DNA from 3 places in the Micromonospora chokoriensis genome. Region 1 is predicted to be linked to each of the others. Evidence: riboswitches for the same ligand, from Rfam matches in the RefSeq annotation. Region 1 holds a riboswitch; each other region holds the start of a gene.
What was found. Region 1 has a riboswitch for cobalamin ahead of GA0070612_RS16500 (acyl-CoA thioesterase). Riboswitches for the same ligand answer to the same signal wherever they lie in the genome.

Region 1 (5,375 bases):
AACTACCACTACCTGGTGCCCGAGGTCGGCCCGGGCACAGCGTTCACCGCTCGGACGGACAAGGCGGTGCGGGAGTACGGCGAGGCGAAGGCGCTCGGCGTCACCACCAGGCCGGTGCTGGTCGGGCCGGCGACCTACCTCCTGCTGTCCAAGGCCACCGACGACGCCCCAGAAGGGTTTCGGCCCTTCGACCGGCTCGACGACCTGATCGCTGTCTACGAGGACATCCTCGGCGTCTTGGCCGGTGCCGGGGTCGAATGGGTTCAGCTCGACGAGCCCGCGTACGCCGCCGACCGCACCTCGCAGGAGATCGCCGCGCTGCGCGCCGCGTACCGCCGGCTCGGCCTGCTGAAGCACCGGCCGCGGTTGTTCGTCGCGTCGTACTTCGGTGACCTCGGCGACGCGTTGCCGGCACTGCTGGGCACCCCGGTCGAAGCGGTCGGCATCGACCTCGTCGCCGGGCCAAGCAACCTGAACCGGCTCGCCGCCGCCGGCCCGCTGCACGGCAAGACGATCGTCGCGGGACTGATCGACGGGCGCAACATCTGGCGCACCGACCTGCGCTCCGCGGCCGCGACCGGCGCCGCGCTGACCGGCCTGGCCGACCACGTCTCGGTGTCGACCTCGTGCTCCCTGCTGCACGTACCGGTGGACCTCGCCGCCGAACCTGACCTGGACCAGGACCTCCGTGCACGGCTCGCGTTCGCCCGGCAGAAGGTCGACGAGGTGGTCGCTCTCGGACGCGCCCTGCGCGACGGCGTCGGCGCCCTGCCCCCTGCCTCGCCCGCGACCCCGGCGGCCTGGCGCAACGACGGAGTGCGGGCCCGGCTCGACGCGCTGCGTCCCGAGCACCTACGGCGCGGGCCGTACGCGCAGCGGGCCGCCAGCCAGCAGGCCCGACTGAACCTTCCACCCCTGCCCACCACCACCATCGGATCCTTCCCCCAGACCTCGGAGCTGCGGCAGGCCCGTGCGGCGCACCGGGCCGGTCGGCTCGATGACAGCGGCTACGCCGAGCGGATGCGCGCCGAGGTCGCTCACGTCATCGCCGTGCAGGAACGACTCGGGCTGGACGTGCTGGTGCACGGCGAGCCGGAACGCAACGACATGGTGCAGTACTTCGGTGAGCAGCTCGACGGGTTCGCCGCCACGGTGAACGGGTGGGTGCAGTCGTACGGCTCCCGGTGCGTACGCCCACCGATCATCTACGGCGACGTCACCCGGACCGGGCCGATGACCGTCGCCTGGTCCACCTACGCGCAGTCGCTGACGAACCGACCGGTCAAGGGCATGCTCACCGGACCGGTGACGATCCTGGCCTGGTCGTTCGTCCGCACCGACCAACCCCTCGCCGACACCGCCAACCAGGTCGCTCTCGCGCTACGCGACGAGGCCCGCGACCTGGAGGCCGCCGGCATCCGCATCATCCAGGTCGACGAACCCGCCCTACGGGAGACACTGCCACTGCGCCAGGACGAGCAGCGCGCCTACCTGGACTGGGCGGTCGGGGCGTTCCGGCTCGCCACCAGCGGAATCGCCGACGCCACCCAGATCCACACCCACCTGTGCTACTCCGAGTTTGGCGAGATCCTTCCCGCGATCGACGCCCTCGACGCCGACGTCACCAGCATCGAGGCGTCGCGCTCGAAGATGGAGATCCTCGACGACCTGCGCACCACCGGCTACCACCGGGGAGTCGGCCCCGGGGTGTACGACATCCACTCACCCCGCGTACCGGAACAGGCGGAGGTCAACGACGCGCTACGCCGCGCCGTCGCCGCGGTGCCCGCCGAAAGGCTCTGGGTCAACCCCGACTGCGGCCTGAAGACTCGCGGCTACCCGGAGGTCGAGCAGGCCCTGGCCCGCCTGGTCAGCGGCGCCGCCGAGATCCGCAGCACGCTCATCTGAGCGCGCGGTGGGGCGGCGGCACGCTGCCGCCCCACCGTGGTTTGCGAGAACGCGCATCCGATGCCCGCATCGGCCGCACGGGCTCGTCAACCTGCGCCGACGGAAACCTGCCGAGCGCGGGAATCCGGGCGGCCTGCGAGGATGGCGGCGAGGATCTCCGCGCCGTCGACAACCCTCGGGCCGGGGCGGTTGAAGTAGGCGGGCCCATCGACCACCCACACCTGCCCCTGACGCACCGCAGGCAGGTCAGCCCAGCCCGGTTGCCCGGCCGCTACCGACAACTCGTCGATGGTCCGTTCAGGTGTGAACCCGCACGGCCCGAACACCACCACGTCCGGAGCCAGGTCGGCAACGACCGACCACAGGTGTGGGGTGCTGTGCGCCCCCGGACCGAGCAGCAACGAACGCCCGCCTGCGGCAGCTATCTGCTCGGGCACCCAGTGCCCACCCGGCATCAACGGGTCGAGCCACTCGACGAACAGCACCGTCGGCGCGTCGGACGACGGGCCGGGCAACGCAGCGAGTCGACGTTCGGCGTCCGCCCGGATCTCCGCCGCCCTGCCCCTGGTGTCGGTCAAAGCGGCCACGGCGTCGACCGTGTCCAGGATCCCGCTGATCGTCCTCGCCTCCAGGGACACCACCCTGGTATCGAGATCGATCAGCCGCACCGCGTCGTTGACCCGCGCATAGGAGACCGCACACACGTCGCACAGGTCCTGGGTCAGGATCAGATCCGGCTTCAGGTCTTCCAGCATCGTGACGTCGAGCTGGTACAACGACGACCCACGGTGCGCGCCGCCAGCGGTCGCCGCCGAGATCTCCCGGCTCGTCAACGCCTCGGGCAGAGACGTCCCCGTCACCGTCGGGACATCGGCCAGGTCTCCCGGCGGCCAGTCACACTCGTGCGTGCGGCCGACCAGATGCCCGGTCAGGCCGAGCATGGCCACGATGTCCGTGGCCGCCGGCAGCAGGGAGACGATGCGCACACCCGCCTGCCTACCAGGCATGACCACGCCACGTCCACCTCGCGAGCCGGACTACGGCGGCGGTCACCGGCCCTCGCTACGACCCGAGCGCGAGGCGTACCCCGAGCGCGACGAACGCCGCCGCGCAGATCCTGTTGACGCGCCGCGAGAAGCGACCGTCAGTCATGCGAGCGCCGAGTCGCCCGACACCGGCGCCCAGGGCGATATCGACGGCGAGTTGCACCACGACGAAGACCGCACCGAGAAGCACCAGTTGAGCGGTCGCGTTGCCCTGTGCCGGATCGACGAACTGAGGCAGAAACGCCACGCTGAACAGGATCATCTTGGGATTGAGGAGATTGGTCACCAGTCCGCGCAGGAAGGCCCGCCCGGAGCTGCCACCCTGCTCCGGCCTCCCGGAAGGCGCAGCGCCGGCGCCGCGCAGTGCCCGCACGCCGAGGATGATCAGGTACGCCGCACCGACCCAGCGAATCACGGTGAACAACACCGGCGAGGCGGCGATCACCGTGGCGAGTCCGCAGACGACCGCCGCGATGTGCACCGCCTCCCCGGTGGCGACGCCGAGCGCGGCCACCACCCCGGCGCGGGTGCCGTAACGGGCGGCGTTGGCCAGAACGAACATCATGTCCGGACCGGGCGTCACCATGAGGACGACGATCGCGGCGAGGTAGCCGACCAGCGTCGCAACGGAGAGTCCGAGCACCGCTCAGCCCTCCTCGGCGCCGTCGAGCAGCGCCCGCCGCAGCGCCAACCGGTGCTCGCGGCGGATCTCCGCCTCGCGGTACCGCCGCCGGTCCCCATCGGTCTCCGGCAGCAGCGGCGGCACCGCGCGGGGCTGACCGTTGTCGTCGATGGCGACCATGACCAGGTGGGCGGTTGCCACGTCGGTGGGCGGCACCGCCCGGTCCCACCGGTCGGCGGTCACTTTGACCGCCACCTCCATCGAGCTGCGGCCGGCCCAGGTGATCCGGGCGTCGACGTGCACGACGTCGCCGACCCGCACCGCCCGCAGGAACGCCGTCTCGTCGATCGCGGCGGTCACCGCAGGCCCATCGGAATGGCGGGCGGCGACCACCCCGGCGACGGAGTCGATGAGGTTGAGGATCCGGCCGCCGTGGACCGTACCCATCAGGTTGGTGTGGTGCTGGTCCATGATCTGCGACAGGGTCAGGTGTGACGCAGACGGCGCTCGGCCGGCGATCGTGGTGGTGTCGTGCACAGCGGTAGTCCGTCCCTCGGGAAACCACACCGCCGGACCACGGGCGCGCGCTGACGAGGACACACCGGCGCACACCTCCCGGCGCGTCACCCGCTCAGCCCACCCGCGAGGCCGACGGCAGCGCACACGGTTGTGTACGCAGCACTGGCAGGTCTTCGGACTCGCGGGCCCGACCGGCTGCACGCCGGTCCCCTACTGGCCGTCGCTTCCCAGGCCACTGGCCCAGTGCTGATGACGGCGGTCGTTCCCACTCACCGCTGCGGGGCAGCCCCGGATTCCCACCGGGTTCCCTCTTACGACGCCCAGCCACCTCGTGACCGAGCGAACCAGCGCCGCCCGAAGCATAGCCCGTGTGGATGACCTGCTCAGATGCCGGGACTCCCGGGCATTAACGGATTGAACCACTCGACGATCAACCTGGGAGGGTAGGAGGTCTAGCCCATCCGCGCGAGCCGGACACCCTGTCCGCCTGCCGCAGGCTTATACGAACAACACTCATACCTCCCCGCAAGCATCTCCCGATCGTGGAGGTCCTATGGCGACGAGGACGATGACAGAACCCGAACGGAGCACCCTTTCATCCTGGGCCGTCGGGCAGCGGAAGCTACGGCCACAACGGTTTACCCGGGCTGCGGATGGACTGCGGTTCGCGTTCTACGGACGGATGTCCACCGTCCACTTCCAGGATCGGGCCTCGTCGTGCCGGTGGCAGCGCAACTTTGCCGAGGACTTGGTCGCCGGTCATGGCCGAATCGTGGTGGAGTTCTTCGACGAGGGCGTCTCCCGCCGGGTGCCCTGGCCGGACCGGCCGCAGGCGTCACGGCTGCTCGACGCCCTGATGGGCTCGGCACGCGGGTTCGACGCGATCGTCGTCGGTGAGTACGAGCGCGCCTTCCACGGCCAGCAGCTTGAGCAGTTGACTCCGACCTTGCTCAGCCACGGCGTGCAGTTGTGGCTACCAGAAACCTACGGGCCGGTGGACTTCGACAACCCCCGACAGATGGCGCTACTGGACCTACTCGGTGTGCACTCCCACCGGGAGGTGTCCCGAGCCCGGCATCGCACCACCGCGGCCATGCGCGCTCAGGCAGAGTTGCAGGGCCGACACCTCGGCGGCCGGCCACCCTACGGCTACCGGCTCGCCGACGCCGGCCCTCATCCGAACCGCGCCCACGCCGCCTGGGGACGACGCCTGCACCGCTTGGAGCCCGACCCTGCCACCGCACCCCACGTCCGGTGGATCTTCGAGCAGCGGCTCGCCG
Region 2 (7,578 bases), 1.6 Mb from region 1:
GGCAACGGCTACCGCGAGTACGACCCGATCGCGGTGCGGCTGGTGGCGCAGATCCGCGAGCTGATGGCGCTCGGCCTCACCGTCGAGGAGACCCGGCCATTCGTCGAGTCGATCGCCGGTGGCGCCGACGACGCCGACGTGTGCGCGGCGGCGGTGGCGACGTACCGCAGCACCATCACCACCCTGCAGGAGCGGATCGGCAGGCTGACCGCCCAGCGCGACGCCCTGGACGCACGCCTGGACGCGGCGGCGACCCAGGTCGTACCCGGCGGTGGTGAGGTCGGGGGCGACCCCGCCGCGCTGGTCGGCACCAGCCTGCCGTCGTCGTCCTTCTACGGCACCGACGGCCGCCCGGTCGACCTGGGCGCGCTCGGCGTCGGACGCACCGTCATCTTCGTGTACCCACTGACCGGGCGGCCGGGCGTCGACCTGCCCAACGGGCTGCTGGAGGTCCACGGCGCCCGGGGCAGCACCGAGCAGGCCGCCTGGTTCCGTGACCACCACGCGGAGATTCGCGCGGCCGGTGCCGCCCGGGTGTACGGACTGTCCGCGCAGTCGACCGGGTACCAGCGGGAACTGGCGTACCGGTTACGGCTGCCCTACCCGCTGATCCCCGACCCGAGGCTGACCCTGGCCGACGCGCTGCGCCTGCCGACCCGCACCGCCGGTGACATGACGCTCTACGAGCGGCTGACCCTGATCATCGCCGACGGCGTGGTGGAACACGTCTTCCACCCGATTCCGGACCCGGCGTCGCACCCCCTGGACGTGATGCGGTGGCTCACCAAGCGACGCCAGGCCCCCGGATCGGTTGCCGCCTAGAAGTCGTCGTCGAAGGCGACGGTGCCGGTCACCCCGACCTGGTACGCCGACACCCGCCGCTCGAAGAAGTTGGACAGCTCCTGCACGTCCTGCAACTCCATGAAGGCGAACGGGTTGCTCGACCCGTAGTGCGGGGCGATGCCGAGCTGGGCGAGTCGGCGGTCGGCGACGTGCTGGAGGTACTCCCGCATGTCGGCCAACGTCAGGCCGGGCACACCCTGGCCCACCAGGTCCTCGGCGAACTGCACCTCGCACTCGACGGCCTCGGTGAGCATCTGCCGGACCTGCTCGGCGAGGTCGTCGTCGAACAGGTCCGGCTCCTCGGTGCGAACGGTGTCCACGACGTCGAACGCGAACGCCATGTGCATGCTCTCGTCGCGGAACACCCAGTTGGTGCCGGAGGCGAGACCGTGCAGCAGGCCACGGGAGCGCAGGAAGTAGACGTACGCGAACGCGCCGTAGAAGAACAGCCCCTCGATGCAGGCGGCGAAGCAGATCAGGTTGAGCAGGAACGCCCGCCGGTCCTCGCGCGAGCGCAGCTCCCGAAGGTCGCCCAGGGAGTCGATCCAGCGGAAGCAGAACTCGGCCTTGCGACGGATCGAGGGGATGTTCTCGATCGCGGCGAAGGCCTCGAACCGCTCGGTCTCGTCCGGCACGTACGTGTCGAGCAGGTTGAGGTAGAACTGGACGTGCACCGCCTCCTCGAACAGTTGCCGGGACAGATAGAGGCGACCCTCCGGGCTGTTCACGTGCTGGTACAGGTTGAGCACCAGGTTGTTCGCGACGATCGTGTCGCCGGTGGCGAAGAACGCCACCAGACGGCTGACCAGGTGCCGCTCGGCCGGGGACAGCTTGTCCAGGTCGGTGAGGTCGGCGTGCAGGTCGACCTCCTCGACCGTCCAGGTGTTGCGGATGGCGTCGCGGAAGCGGTCGAAGAAGTGCGGGTAGCGCATCGGACGCAGGGTGAGGTCCATCCCGGGGTCGAGCAGCATGTGCGTGGTCCTCGTGTCGGTGGTGCGGGCGTCGGTGGCGTCGGTGGTGGCGGCGGGCGTCACTGGCAGGCCTCGCACGACTCGGGGTTCTCCAGCGAGCAGGCCAGCGCCTCCGCGTCGAGGGCGACGGGCGCGAGAGCCACGGGTGCGACGGCCACGGGCGCGACGGCGCTGACGGTGGCCTGCTGGATCCGCGTCGCGGGGCGCGAGCGCAGGTAGTAGGTGGTCTTCAGGCCGGCCTTCCAGGCGTACAGGTACATCGAGGAGAGCTTGCCGATGGTTGGCGCGGCCAGGAACAGGTTCAGCGACTGGGACTGGTCGATGAACGGGGCCCGGGCGGCGGCCAGGTCGATCAGCGCCCGCTGCGGCAGCTCCCACGCGGTGCGGAACAACTCCCGGACGCCGGCCGGCAGCTCGGCGATGTCCTGCACCGACCCCTCGGCCCGCTTGATCGCCGACCGGATCCGGTCGGTCCACAGACCGCGGGCTTTCAGCTCGCGGACCAGGGCGGTGTTGACCTGGAGGAACTCCCCCGACAACGTCTCGCGCTTGAACAGGTTCGACACCTGCGGCTCGATGCACTCGTAGCAACCGGCGATCGAGGCGATGGTGGCGGTCGGGGCGACGGCCACCAGCAGCGAGTTGCGCAGCCCGTGCGCCGCGACCTGCTCCCGCAGGGCGTCCCAGCGTGCGGTCTGCGTACCCTCGACACCCCACAGGTCGGGCTGCAACTGGCCCCGCGCGGCCCGCGTCTGCGGGTACGACGGGTGCGCGCCGTACTGTCGGGCCAGGTCGGCGGAGGTCTCCAGCGCGGTCAGGTACAGCTCCTCGCTGACCCGGGTGGACAGCTCCCGCGCGGTGGGCGAGTCGAACGGCAGCCGCAGTGCGAAGAAGACGTCCTGCAGGCCCATCAGCCCGAGCCCGACCGGCCGCCAGCGGGGGTTGCTCGCCGCCGCCTGCGTGGTCGGGTAGTAGTTGATGTCGATGACCCGGTCGAGGAAGGTCACCGCGGTACGCACCGTGGCGCGCAGCCGCTCCCAGTCGATGTCGCCGTCGGTGAGGTGGGCGGCGAGGTTCACCGAGCCGAGGTTGCACACGGCGGTCTCGGTGTCGCTGGACACCTCGACGATCTCGGTGCAGAGGTTGGACAGGTGCACCACGTTGCCGTCCTCGGCGGTCTGGTTGCACAGCCGGTTCGACGCGTCCTTGAAGGTCATCCACCCGTTGCCGGTCTGGGCCAGGGTGCGCATCATCGTCCCGTACAGCTCCCGCGCCGGAACCTGCCGCACGTAGCGGCCCTGCGCCTCGGCCTTTCGGTACGCGGCGTCGAACCGCTCCCCCCACAGGTCGGGCAGCTCGGGCACCTCGTGCGGGTCGAACAGCGACCACATCTCGTCGGCCTCGACCCGGCGCATGAACTCGTCCGGGATCCAGTTGGCCAGGTTGAGGTTGTGGGTGCGGCGGGCGTCCTCGCCGGTGTTGTCCCGCAGGTGCAGGAACTCCTCGATGTCCGGGTGCCACGGCTCCAGGTAGACGCAGGCGGCGCCCTTGCGCCGGCCGCCCTGGTTGACCGCCGCGACGCTCGCGTCCAGGGTGCGCAGCCACGGCACGATCCCGTTGGACTGCCCGTTCGTGCCGCGGATCAGCGCTCCCCGGGAGCGGACCCGGGAGTACGCGATGCCGATGCCACCGGCGAACTTCGACAGGTTGGCGACCTGGGCGTACCGGGCGTAGATCGAGTCCAACTCGTCCAGCGGGGAGTCGACCAGGTAGCAGGAGGACATCTGGGTGTGCCGGGTCCCGGAGTTGAACAGCGTCGGTGAGCTGGGCAGGTACGCCAGGCTGGACATCAACCGGTAGAAGCCGACCGCCTCGTCCGGCGTGCGGGACAGACCACAGGCCACCCGCAGCAGCCAGTACTGCGGGGTCTCCAGCACCAGCCGGCTGGTGGGGTGGCGCAGCAGGTAGCGGTCGTAGACGGTGCGCAGGCCGAAGTACTCGAACCGGCGGTCGCCGTCCGGGTCGACGGCGGCATCGAGGGTCGTGGCGTGTGCGGCGACGAACGCGGCGGTGTCGTCCCCGATCAGACCCTCGGCGTGGCCGACCCGGATCGCCGCGCTGAACGAGGTGATGCCCTGCCGGCGTACCTCCTTGTCGACGTAGCCGGCCAGCAGCCGCGCGGCGAGGCGGGAGTACTGCGGCTCCTCACCGATCATCTCGGCCGCGGTCTGGATGGACAGCCGGTCCAGTTCCGCTGTCGTCGCGCCGTCGTACAGGCCGCTGATCGTGCGGGTGGCGACGCGCATCGGGTCGACGTCGGTCAGGTCGTCGGCCCACCGCTCCACCGCTCGGACGATCTTGTTCACGTCCACGGGTTCGGTCGCGCCGTCGCGCTTGCGGACCTGCATCGGCGTCCGCCGCAGTGCCGCGTCGGTGCTGGCCGGGACTACCTGGGTGACTGTCACCACTCGCTCCTCGGAGTTCGAGACCTGGAGGTCCGAACGCGCGGAGACAGACACCGACGGACGCCACGCCGGGGCGGCGTGGGATCAGGTGGCGTCAGCCGTCCCACGCGGCCTCGGACCGCCGCACACCCGGGTGCGGGTACGCGGCGCGCTGGCAGGTCTTCGGACTCGTGGGCGCGACCGGGCTCGCCGGTCTCCTACTGGCCGTCGCTTCCCAGGCCGAACGTGGCCCAGTGCTGATGACGGCTGTCGTTCCCACTCACCGCTGCGGGACAGTCCCGGATTTCCACCGGGTTCCCTCTTGCCTCGACCGCCCTGGGTGAGCGGTCGAACCAGCTGCGCTCGACACCATATATAGGGACCCGGCGGTTGTCACACCCCACATGTCGGTGTGGGCGTGTCGGCGGCGGAGGCGGTGACGACCGTCACCCGACCGCACCCCCGGCCACCCGACCCGGGCGGCCGACGCCTGTGGGAAGCGGCGGTCAGCGGCGCGACACGGCAGCGGGACAGCCGGCAACGCTCCACAAAGATGCGATGTATGCAGGATCCAGATGTAAGGAACGTTGCTCATACTTCGTTGTCGATATCAGTAGTCAGGGTGAACATCCAATCTTCACAACCCTCGGTGCGCCACTGACCCGGACCCTCGCTCCGACCCGCGCACCGCCGTCCGGCATTCGACCCACCCTGCGGGCCGGGGCTCCACTTCGCACAGCACGCGACCACCACCAGCGGTTTGGGGTTCGACATCAGCGCCCGTACGCGAACGCGGGCCGCTCCGGCGGGACATCTCCACCGCTGCGGCGGTCGCTCGGCGTCCGCACACGCCAGGCGGCAAGCATCTCTCACCAGAAGACCGATATCGATCAGAAACATTGGATGTCTGCCTCGGTCGGGTGATCGACGTCGTTGACGTGCCTGAACCAGCCTCCGTATACTCCGAATGATCATCTGATCTTTTGCCTAGTCGGGCGAGGAGCGCATGCCGCAGATCACTGCTGTCACCGTCGAGGACGTCCGCTTCCCCACCTCCCTGACCGCTGACGGGTCAGACGCCATGAACAAGGACGGCGACTATTCGGCGGCCTACGTCGTCCTGCACACCGACGGCACCGACAGCGTGGGCGCGCCGCTCGCGGGCCACGGACTGACCTTCACCATCGGTCGCGGCAACGACATCGTCGCCGCCGCGGCGGTCCACCAGGCACAGCTCCTCGTGGGCATGGACGTGGCGGCGATGGCGGCCGACATGGGGGCGGTCTACCGCCTCCTCACCTCCGACTCGCAGTTGCGGTGGCTCGGGCCCGAGAAGGGCGTCGTCCACCTGTCGCTCGCGGCCGTGCTGAACGCCTCGTGGGACCTGGTGGCCCGCCTCGCCGCCAAGCCGCTGTGGCGGCTCCTGGTGGACATGACCCCCGAACAGCTCGTCGACATCGCGGACCTGCGCTACCTGTCCGACGCGCTGACCCGCGACGAGGCACTGGCCATCCTGCGCGCCAAGGAGAGCACGAAGGCCGAGCGCCTCGCCGAGCTGGACCGCACCGGCTACCCCGCCTACACCACCTCGGCCGGCTGGCTCGGCTACGGCGACGACAAGCTGCGCCGGCTGTGCCAGGAAGCCGTCGACAGCGGCTACGGCTACGTCAAGCTCAAGGTGGGCGCCAACCTCGACGACGACATCCGCCGATGCGCGATCGCCCGGGAGATCCTGGGCCCGGACCGCAACCTGATGATCGACGCCAACCAGGTGTGGGACGTCGGCCAGGCCATCGAGTGGGTCACCGCCCTCGCCCCGTTCACACCGCTGTGGATCGAGGAGCCGACCAGCCCCGACGACATCCTCGGCCACGCGGCCGTCCGCCGGGCCGTCGCCCCGATCGGCGTCGCCACCGGCGAACACTGCCACAACCGGGTGATGTTCAAGCAGCTGTTCCAGGCCGGGGCCATCGACTTCTGCCAGTTGGACACCGGTCGACTGGCCAGCATCAACGAGATCGTCGCCGTGCTGCTCCTCGCCGCGAAGTTCGACGTACCGGTCTGCCCGCACGCCGGCGGCGTCGGGCTGTGCGAGATGGTCCAGCACGTGTCGGTGCTCGACTACGTCGCGGTCTCGGGAGACCTCACCAACCGGGTCACCGAGTTCGTCGACCACCTGCACGAGCACTTCACCGACCCGTGCGTCATCCGCGACACCGGCTCGGGCAGCGGCTACGTGCTGCCCGACCAGCCCGGCTACTCCACCCGGATGCGTCCCGAGTCGATCGCGCTCTACCGCTTTCCCGACGGCCACTACTGGGCGGCGGCGGACCCGACTACCGTGTCATCTCCGGAGCCGTACGTGATCGCGGGTGGGACGGCCACATCCGCTGGCCGCTAGGGGGACCATGTCACGCACTGACGAAGTGGTGAACGGCATCAAGCGGATGATCCTGGACGGGAAGTTCAAGCCCGGGGACCGCCTGCCGATCGAGAAGGACCTCGCCGAGTCCCTCGGCGTCTCGCGCGGCTCGCTGCGCGAGGGGATGTCGGCGCTGTCGATCCTCGGCATCGTCAACATCCGCCAGGGTGACGGCACCTACGTCACCAACCTCGACGCGCCGCAACTGCTGGCCCCGATGGGCTTCGTGGTGGACTTCCAGGGTCAGGACGACCCTCGGCACATCCACACCGTCCGGCGGCTGCTGGAGTGCGAGGCAGCCCGGTTGGCCGCCACCAGGATCACCGACGAGGCACTCGCCCAGGCCGGGGAGCTCCTCGACGAGGCGGCCCGGATGGTCGGCCAGTCACCGCAGGACCACGAACGCATCCTCGAAATCGACATCGCCTTCCACCGGATCATCGCCGTGCACGCCGACAATCCGGTGCTCGTCGGGCTCATCGAGGCGTTCGCCGGTCGCACCATCCGCGGGCGGCTCTGGCGGAGCCTGCACGAGGAGGGCGCGGACCGGCGTACCCATGACGAACACGTGGCGATCCTCAAGGCCCTCGTGGCGCGTGACCCGGAGCGGGCCCGCACCCGGATGGCCAACCACCTGATCGGTGTGGAGGAGTCGTTGCACGGGTTGCCCGACGACGGGGACGCGACCACCACCGAGTGACGGGCCCCTGACCGCTGACGCTACGGCTGCACGTCGAGCAGCCCCGCCTCGTACAGCGCCGCCCAGAGCTGGTCCGGGACCTCGGTGTCGAACCGGCGCAGGGTCTCGGTCACCTGGACCGCGTCCCGCACGCCGACCACTGTCGAGACCACGGCCGGGTGCCGACGGACGAACGCCAACGCCGCCTGGGGCAGCGTG
Region 3 (7,578 bases), 1.6 Mb from region 1:
GCGCAGGATCTCCCTCCCGAGATACAGGTTGGCGGCCACGCTGAGGTCGTCGGCGACGGCCAGATCCTGGTAGACGGTCTCCACCCCCGCCCGCCGGGCGTCGACCGGGGTCGAGAACTGCACCGGGCGACCGCCCACGAGGATCTCGCCCTCGTCCGGTGGGTGCACGCCGGAGAGCGTCTTGATCAGCGTGCTCTTCCCGGCGCCGTTGTCGCCGATCAGTGCGACGACCTCACCTCGGTGGACGGTGAAGTCGGCGCCCCGCAACGCCTCGACGTGGCCGAACCGCTTGACGATGCCGCGAGCTTCCAGGACCGGCGGTTCACCGGCGGGCGGCAGGTCGGCGGTGTCGGCGGTGGCCGTCGGAGTCGTTCCCATCACTGCACCGGAGGGTTGGCGCAGCTGGGCTCGAGCACCGCCTTGATCTCCGCCGTGTCGATGTTCTCCTTGGTGACGAAGGTGACGCCGGTGTCGGCGGACGCGAGCGGCGCCTTGTCCCGGAGGTGCTTGACCATCTTGTCGACGCCGAAGTAGCCCATCTTGAACGGATTCTGCACGACCAGCGCCGAGATCTGACCGCTGCGCAGCCCGGCCACCTCGTCCGGGGCGGCGTCCCACCCGATGATGACGACCTTGCCCGACTTGCCCGCCGCCTGGATGGCCTGGGCGGCGCCGAGCACGCTCGGCTCGTTGGCCGCGAAGATGCCCTTGAGGTTGGGGTTCGCGGTGAGGATGTTCTCGGTGACCCGCCGCGCCTCGTTGACGTCGCTCTTGCTCGGCTGTTGGCCGACCAGCTTCAGGTTGGGGAACTGGGCGAGGCCGGCCTTGAAGCCGTCGACCCGCTCGGTGTTGGTCTGCGATCCGGGCTGGAACTCCACCAGGGCCACGTCGTGGTTGCCGGGGCCCAGCTCCTTGGCGAGCAGCTTCGCCGCCTCGGTCGCCGAGGCGCGGTTGTCGGTGGCGAACAGCGGGACGCTAGACGGCTGCGGGCTGGTGCCGGAGTCGATCATCGCGACCGGGATCTTGGCGGCCAGCGCCTGGTCGGTGGCGGGCGCCAGGGCGCTGGAGTCGGTCGCCGCGTAGACGATGCCGTCGACCTTCTTGGTGACGAAGTTCTGGATCAGATTGACCTGGCCCTCGACGTCGGTCTCGGCGGTCACCCCGTCCCACTGGACGGTGACGTCCCCGGCGCGCTGCGCGGCGCACTCCGCGCCCGCCTTCACCGTGTTCCAGTAGTCGGCGCCGACGGCCTTCGGTACGACGGCGAGCTTCAACGGCCCGCTCGCGTCCTTGCTCGCGCCGTCGCCGCCGCCGTCCCGGACCTCGACGCCGCCGCAGGCGCTGAGCAGGGCGGTGGCCGCGACCGCGGCCAGGATGGCCTGGGCACGAACAAGACGCGTGCGCGTCGGTCGACTGGTGGTGGTGTGTGCCATGGTGGGTGTCCTTCCTCGTTCGGACTCGTGGAATGGCATGTCAACCCCGCGATTCCAGCCGCCGGCGGCGGTACTGGTCGAAGTAGACGGCGGCCCAGATGATCAGGCCGACGATCACCTGCTGGTAGTGGATGCTGATGTCGAGCAGGACGGCCCCGTTCCGGACCAGGGCGATGAGGAAGGCGCCGATGATCGTCCCGACGATGCGGCCCTGCCCTCCGAACAGGCTGGCTCCGCCGATGACCGCGGCGGCGATGACGTCGAGCTCCAGCGAGATCCCGTAGTTGGGCTGGCCGGAGTTGACCCGGGAGGCGGCGATCATGCCGCCGAGCCCGACCAGCACACCCGCCAGCACGTACACCCCGGTGAGGTGACGGCCGACCCGGATGCCGGAGCGACGCGCGGCCTCCAGGTTGGAGCCCATCGCGTAGGTGTACTGGCCGAAGCGGGTCTGGGAGAGCAGGAAGGCGACCCCGACGGCGACCAGGACGGTGATCACGACGGCGAACGGAATGCCGAGGATCTCCCCGTTGCCGAGCAGTTGGAACGACCGGGGCAGGCCGTAGACGCCGACCGCGCCGGTGATGATGAAGACCAGACCACGGCCCACGGACATCGTTCCCAGCGTCGCGATGAACGGTGGGATCCGGGCGGCCGTCACCAGCAGGCCGTTCAACAGGCCGGCCAGCGCGCCGACGCCGATCGCGACCGCCGTCGCCGCCAGGAGAGAGAAGCCGAGGTCGCGGACGGTCATCGCTCCCAGCACGCCGGCGAGCGCGGCCACCGACCCGACGGAGAGATCGATGCCCTTGGTGATGATGACCATCGTCTGCGCGGTGGCGATGATGGCGATCACCGCCGTCTGGGCCCCGATGTTGAAGAGGTTGTCCGCCGTCAGGAAGTAGGGACTCGCGAAGGTCAGCGCGACGAACAGGACGACCAACGCGGTGGCGGCGGTGAACTCGGAGACGGCGTGGGAGACCCGTTCCCGGAGCCAGTCGGCGATGTCGCCGCGCTGCGTGCCGGCGGATGCCTCGGCGGTACTCATCGTCGGACCTGACCTCCCCATCGTGGGGCCGGCGCTCGACGGAAGGACCCGCCGTCGCGCCGAGCACCTATGAGCGACCGAGCCTCCCCGCGCAGGGGAGAGCCGGGTGTCGACCTGCCGCACCGTCACGATAGGTCAGATGTTTCCCTTGATCAGCCGTTACCATGCCATGCACCCCCGTGGATTGCCAAGGTCTTACAACCATGTTTTGACATCGTTACCCGGACCGCCCCGCGCATACGTCTGATCAAATCGGCACAAGTGCGGCCGAGCGGCGCGGCGACGCCCGTCGAGGGTCGGCGAGGGTGCTCTGGGCGCGAATGTCCACACTGGACTGCCAGGTCCGGCCCCGACGACCATGCGCACCCCGCACCCTAGGGTGGCCCTCCGGCTCGATCCGGCGGACCATCGCGAGCATGTTATCGATAACATGCTATGCCCGGTGGCGGTCGAGGGCATCTCTTTCTCCGCCGAACTCCCGGCTGGTCAACCGACGGCCCCCAAGCGGGTCAGGACGCCGCGAGCCGGTACTCCCGACTGGCCGTCTGTCGCCAGATCGCCGCGCGCTCGCCGTCGGTCAGCGGCTCCAGCAGGTCGCCGAGGACCCTGACCCAGCGGGTGTACGAGGTGGCCAGCAGACACACCGGCCAGTCCGAGCCGAACATCAGCCGGCCCGGCCCGAACACCTCCAGTGCGTGCTCGACGGCCGGCCGCAGGTCCGCCACCGTCCATGAGCTGCCGCTCACCTCGGTCACCAGGCCGGAGAGCTTCGCCGTCGTGTTGGGTTCGGCGGCGAGCGTCCGCAGGTCACGGGGCCAGTCGCCGAGGCCACCGCTCCCGAGTGGCGGCTTACCGAGGTGGTCCAGGACGAACCGGACCTGGGGCAGGTCACGGACGAGCCGGGTGGCCGCCGGCAACTGGTGATGGCGTACGAGCAGGTCGAAGGCGAGGCCGGCAGCACCGACCGCAGCGACACCCCTGCGCACGTCGGGACGGTCGAGATAGGCCGGATCCGGCTCGGACTGGACCAGATGGCGGATCCCGACGAGCCGCTCGCCGCCCCGCGCCGCCCGGAGTCGCTCCAGGCGCCCGACGACATCGTCGGCGGTGAGGTCGACCCACCCGACGACCCCGGCGATGAGCGGGTCGTCCGCCGCGATCCCCAACAGCTCCGGCGTCTCCGACCGGGCGGCGACGGACTGCACGACGACGGTCCGGGTGACTCCGGCGACCCGGGTGGCCGGGCCGAGATCGACCGGGGTGAAGTCGTCGTCGATCGCGGCCATGGTGTGCGGGTCGATCCAGGGCTGCGGGTGCCGGGCGCGAACCCAGAGGTGATGGTGCGCGTCGACGATCCCCGACTCCCGCACGCCCGCACCGGTCGTCATCGGACCCGTCCCGGCGCGCTCACGTCCACCCACCCCGCTCCACCACTGGTCGGACCTCCGGCTCGGCCCGGTGCCGTCGACCGATCTGGCAGGGTGACCATGTTAGCGGTAACAGACCGGCCGCCGGCCGCGGAACGCGCGTACCAGCCGGAACTCCGCGACACTCCGACCGGGCGAATACCGTCGCCTGGCCGAAGTGACGATGTGCCGGTACCCGTACGTCGGCGAGCCGGGGGCGCTGCCCGGGGACCGGGTTGACCGCCTGAGGTGGCACCGATACCGTCGACCCACTATCTGCGGCGACGCGAGGGAAGCCGGTGTGATTCCGGCGCGGTCGCGCCACTGTGAGCGGTTCCCCCACCTTCAGAGGGACCGCGAGCCAGGACGCTCGGTCGTCCGCAGCCTTGCGATGGGGACGCGTCATCCCCGGGGAGGTTCGTGATCACATGTCCAGTTCCACGTCCAGCCAGCCGTTGGTGAATCCCGCTGGCACCACGCGTCTGCTGTGGACGGTGTTGGCCACCGTCACCGCGCTCGCGTTGCTGGCCTACCTCGTCGCCTTCGACCAGGGCGCGGTGTCGCGCAGTGGCATGTACCTGCACGAGCTGATGCACGACGGCCGGCACCTGCTGGGTGTTCCGTGCCACTGACGGCCACCACCACTCCCCCGTTCGTCACCGTCCTCGTCCGCGGCCTGCTCGCCGGCCTGATCGCCGGTCTGCTCGCCGGGACGTTCGCCTATGTCGCCGGTGAGCCGCACGTCGACGCGGCCATCGCCATCGAGGAGGCGGCGTCGGCGCACGCCGAGCCGGCCTTCGGTGCGCACGACCACGAGGATGCCCTGGTCAGCCGTAACGGTCAGCGCGGCGGCCTGTTCCTGGCCACCGGCCTGTTCGGTGCCGCGATGGGCGGCCTGCTGGCCACGGCGTACGTCCTGCTGGCGCGCCGACGGCGGGCCTACGACGACGGACGGTCGGGCCTGCTGCTGGCCGGCGCGGCGCTGCTCGGCGCGGTGGTCGTGCCGTTCCTCAAGTACCCGGCGAACCCGCCGGCGGTCGGCGATCCGGCCACCATCAACCAACGCACCGTCACCTACCTGCTGATGGTGGTGCTCGGTCTGGTGGCGGTGTGGGCGGGCTCGCTGGGCTACCGATCGGTCGGCGCGCAGGCACCGCTGTGGCAGCGCGTCGCTGCGGCCGTCGGCGGATTCCTGCTGGTCACCGTGGTCGCCTACGTGGTGCTTCCGTCGTTCCAGGAGGTCCCCGCCGACTTCCCCGCGACGCTGTTGTGGGACTTCCGGCTGGCCTCCCTCGGCACCCAGGTGGTGCTGTGGACCGGGATCGGCCTGCTGTTCGCGGCCCTGATGCACCACGACCGACGTCGCCGGGTCGCCGCCGCGCCTGCGGGCACATGACCGCGACCAGCCTCCGGCTGGTCGCCCACGCGCACACCACCGCCCTACGTCGGGCCCGCTTCGGCGGACCGGACGACGGCCTGGACGAGGGCGGCCTGCGTGCCGCCCTCGCCCTGGCCCAGGCCCGACGGGGACACCTGGGCGTCCCCGATGCCTGCGTGTCCAGTCCCGGCGTGGCGGCCACCGCTACCGCCGGCGCACTCGGTCTGCTGCCCACCGTCGAGGTGGCGTTGGCGGACTGTGACCACGGCGACTGGACCGGGCGGTCTTTCGAGGAGATCGCCGTCGAGCAGCCGCAGGCGCTGCACGAGTGGATGTCCGAACCGGAGTCCGCACCGCACGGCGGTGAGTCCGTCGCCGCGGTGCGGGACCGGGTCGGTCGCTGGTTGGACGGACAACGAGGCGCCGACCGGCGGATCACCGTGATCGCGCACCCGCTGGTCATCCGGATTGCGGTCGTGCACGCCCTGGACCTGCCGTTGGCGGCGTACCGGCAGGTGGACGTGGAGCCGTTGGCGATCGTCCGGCTCACCGGCCGTGGGGCGCGGTGGCACCTTCGGCTGGGCGCGCCCCGGGTGGATTGAGATCGTGCTGCCACCTCACTGACCGGACGCGACGAGCACGTGTTCCGGCCATCGCGGCCGACGGTACGGCACGGCGGCGGTCAGTTCCGCCCCGCGTAGGGCGGGCCGTGAGGACGGCCCGCCCTACGCGTCGACTCCGTCCTAGCCGGTGACGGTGAACGGTCGGGACACCGTCATGGCCGACGTCTCGCCGGTCAGGGTGACGCTTGTCGCCCCGGGCTTCGCCGCTCCCGGAACGCTCACCGTCGCGCCCGAGATGACACCGTCACCGTTCGCGCGCACGGTGGTGACCGCGACGCCGTTGCCGAAGGTGATCGTGACCACCTCGTTCGGCACGAACCCGGAACCGTCGACGGTGATCGCCGTCGCGCGCGGCCCCGAGGCCGTCAACAGCACCGCCCTCGGCTGGTAGGTCCGCGCCTGCGCCTGCTCGGTCACCTGGACGGTGGCCGTGGCCGGCGTACGGGAGGACGCGCCGGTCGCGGTGACCGCGTACCGGCCGGGCTGCGCGCCCTCGGACGTCGGAACCGAGACGCGCACGGTTCCCTTCGCGGAGGCCGCGACCTTCGTGGTCCGGGCCGGGTCGGTGCCGATGCTGACGGTCACCTGCTCGCCGGCGGCGAACCCGCTGCCGTCGACGGTGATCGCGCCGCCGGTCGTGACGCTGCCCGCCGAGGACAGCGCGATCGCCGGCTGCGATCCGCCCCTCGCGACGGTGACGGTGAACGCCTTGGTGCTGCTGGACACCGTGTCCCACGCGGTGACGTGCACCGTGTAGGTGCCCTCGCGGGAGTAGGTGTGCTGCCCGGTCATGGCACCGGACGCGTCGATCGTGACGTCCTGCGGAGCCGTGCCGTCACCCCACTGGACGCGGGCGCGGTAGCCCGTCGTGCCGGGAACGCCGCCGGTCACCGAACCGAGGCTCGCCGTGAGGGCCTGCCCGGCGTTCACCGTCTGGTCCTTCGGCGCGTCGGTGGTCAGCGCGGGGGCCGACGTGCCGTCGTTGGCGACGGCGAACACGTGGATCCGGCCCGCCGAGCGGGGGTCGCCGGTCTGCGTCGGCAGGGTCACCGACACCAGCGTCTTGCCCGCCGGGATCTGGTACGGCGCGGTGGCGAACAGGAACGGCTGGGCGCCGTCCCGGCTGGTGCCGTGCAGTCGGTACGCCGTCTTGGCGACGACGACGTTGCCGTAGGACGGGGTGCCGTTGGCGTTGCCGCCCAGCGTCCAGTCGCTGAACTGGATCGGGATGCCGGCGGTGCTGCCGTCGCTGAACGTCGCGGTGCCGGTGGTGCTCTGGTTGCCCTGCGTACCGGCGCCGATGAAGGAGATGCTCCGGGCGTCGGCCGGCAGGTCGAGAACGACAGTCGCGCCGTTGCCCGTGGCGTTGTCCGGCTGCCCGGGCGGGATCACCGGCAGGGTGAACCGCAGTGCCGTTCCCGGGACCTGCTGCCGCTGACCCTGGACCGCGCCGCCCGCCGTCAGGGCGGCCCGCGAGTACGCCCACGACTTGGCGTCGCAGTCGGCCGCGAGGACCCCTTCGTCACCGACGCAGACGGTGTCGAAGGCGGCGGTGAGGCCGGACGTCGGGGCGTACGCCACCTCGACGCCGACCGTCGCGGAGGTCTGGTTCTCGCCGTCGGTCACCGTGACGCTGGCCTGGTGGTAACCCGGCGTGGCGTAGGTGTGCGACCCACCGACGCTGTAGACG

Region 2: linked by a shared signal. The riboswitch ahead of GA0070612_RS23905 (ribonucleoside-diphosphate reductase subunit alpha) and the one ahead of GA0070612_RS16500 (acyl-CoA thioesterase) in region 1 are both predicted to bind cobalamin.
Region 3: linked by a shared signal. The riboswitch ahead of GA0070612_RS23945 (CbtB domain-containing protein) and the one ahead of GA0070612_RS16500 (acyl-CoA thioesterase) in region 1 are both predicted to bind cobalamin.

Annotation. Positions count from the first base shown of each region.
Region 1 is NZ_LT607409.1:3,499,675-3,505,049, reverse strand. It holds gene metE (5-methyltetrahydropteroyltriglutamate--homocysteine S-methyltransferase) at 1-1,908, shown strand, start outside; gene GA0070612_RS16510 (ABC transporter substrate-binding protein) at 1,995-2,915, opposite strand; gene GA0070612_RS16505 (LysE family translocator) at 2,971-3,597, opposite strand; gene GA0070612_RS16500 (acyl-CoA thioesterase) at 3,601-4,047, opposite strand; cobalamin riboswitch at 4,243-4,459, opposite strand; gene GA0070612_RS16495 (recombinase family protein) at 4,778-5,375, shown strand, end outside.
Region 2 is NZ_LT607409.1:5,136,630-5,144,207, forward strand. It holds gene GA0070612_RS23895 (MerR family transcriptional regulator) at 1-822, shown strand, start outside; gene GA0070612_RS23900 (ribonucleotide-diphosphate reductase subunit beta) at 819-1,814, opposite strand; gene GA0070612_RS23905 (ribonucleoside-diphosphate reductase subunit alpha) at 1,874-4,222, opposite strand; cobalamin riboswitch at 4,416-4,631, opposite strand; gene GA0070612_RS23910 (enolase C-terminal domain-like protein) at 5,265-6,659, shown strand; gene GA0070612_RS23915 (FadR/GntR family transcriptional regulator) at 6,667-7,380, shown strand; gene GA0070612_RS23920 (aldo/keto reductase) at 7,401-7,578, opposite strand, start outside.
Region 3 is NZ_LT607409.1:5,145,510-5,153,087, forward strand. It holds gene GA0070612_RS23925 (ATP-binding cassette domain-containing protein) at 1-378, opposite strand, end outside; gene GA0070612_RS23930 (ABC transporter substrate-binding protein) at 378-1,433, opposite strand; gene GA0070612_RS23935 (ABC transporter permease) at 1,474-2,481, opposite strand; gene GA0070612_RS23940 (amidohydrolase family protein) at 2,991-3,869, opposite strand; cobalamin riboswitch at 4,136-4,280, shown strand; gene GA0070612_RS23945 (CbtB domain-containing protein) at 4,316-4,519, shown strand; gene GA0070612_RS23950 (CbtA family protein) at 4,510-5,283, shown strand; gene GA0070612_RS23955 (histidine phosphatase family protein) at 5,280-5,867, shown strand; gene GA0070612_RS23960 (GH92 family glycosyl hydrolase) at 6,009-7,578, opposite strand, start outside.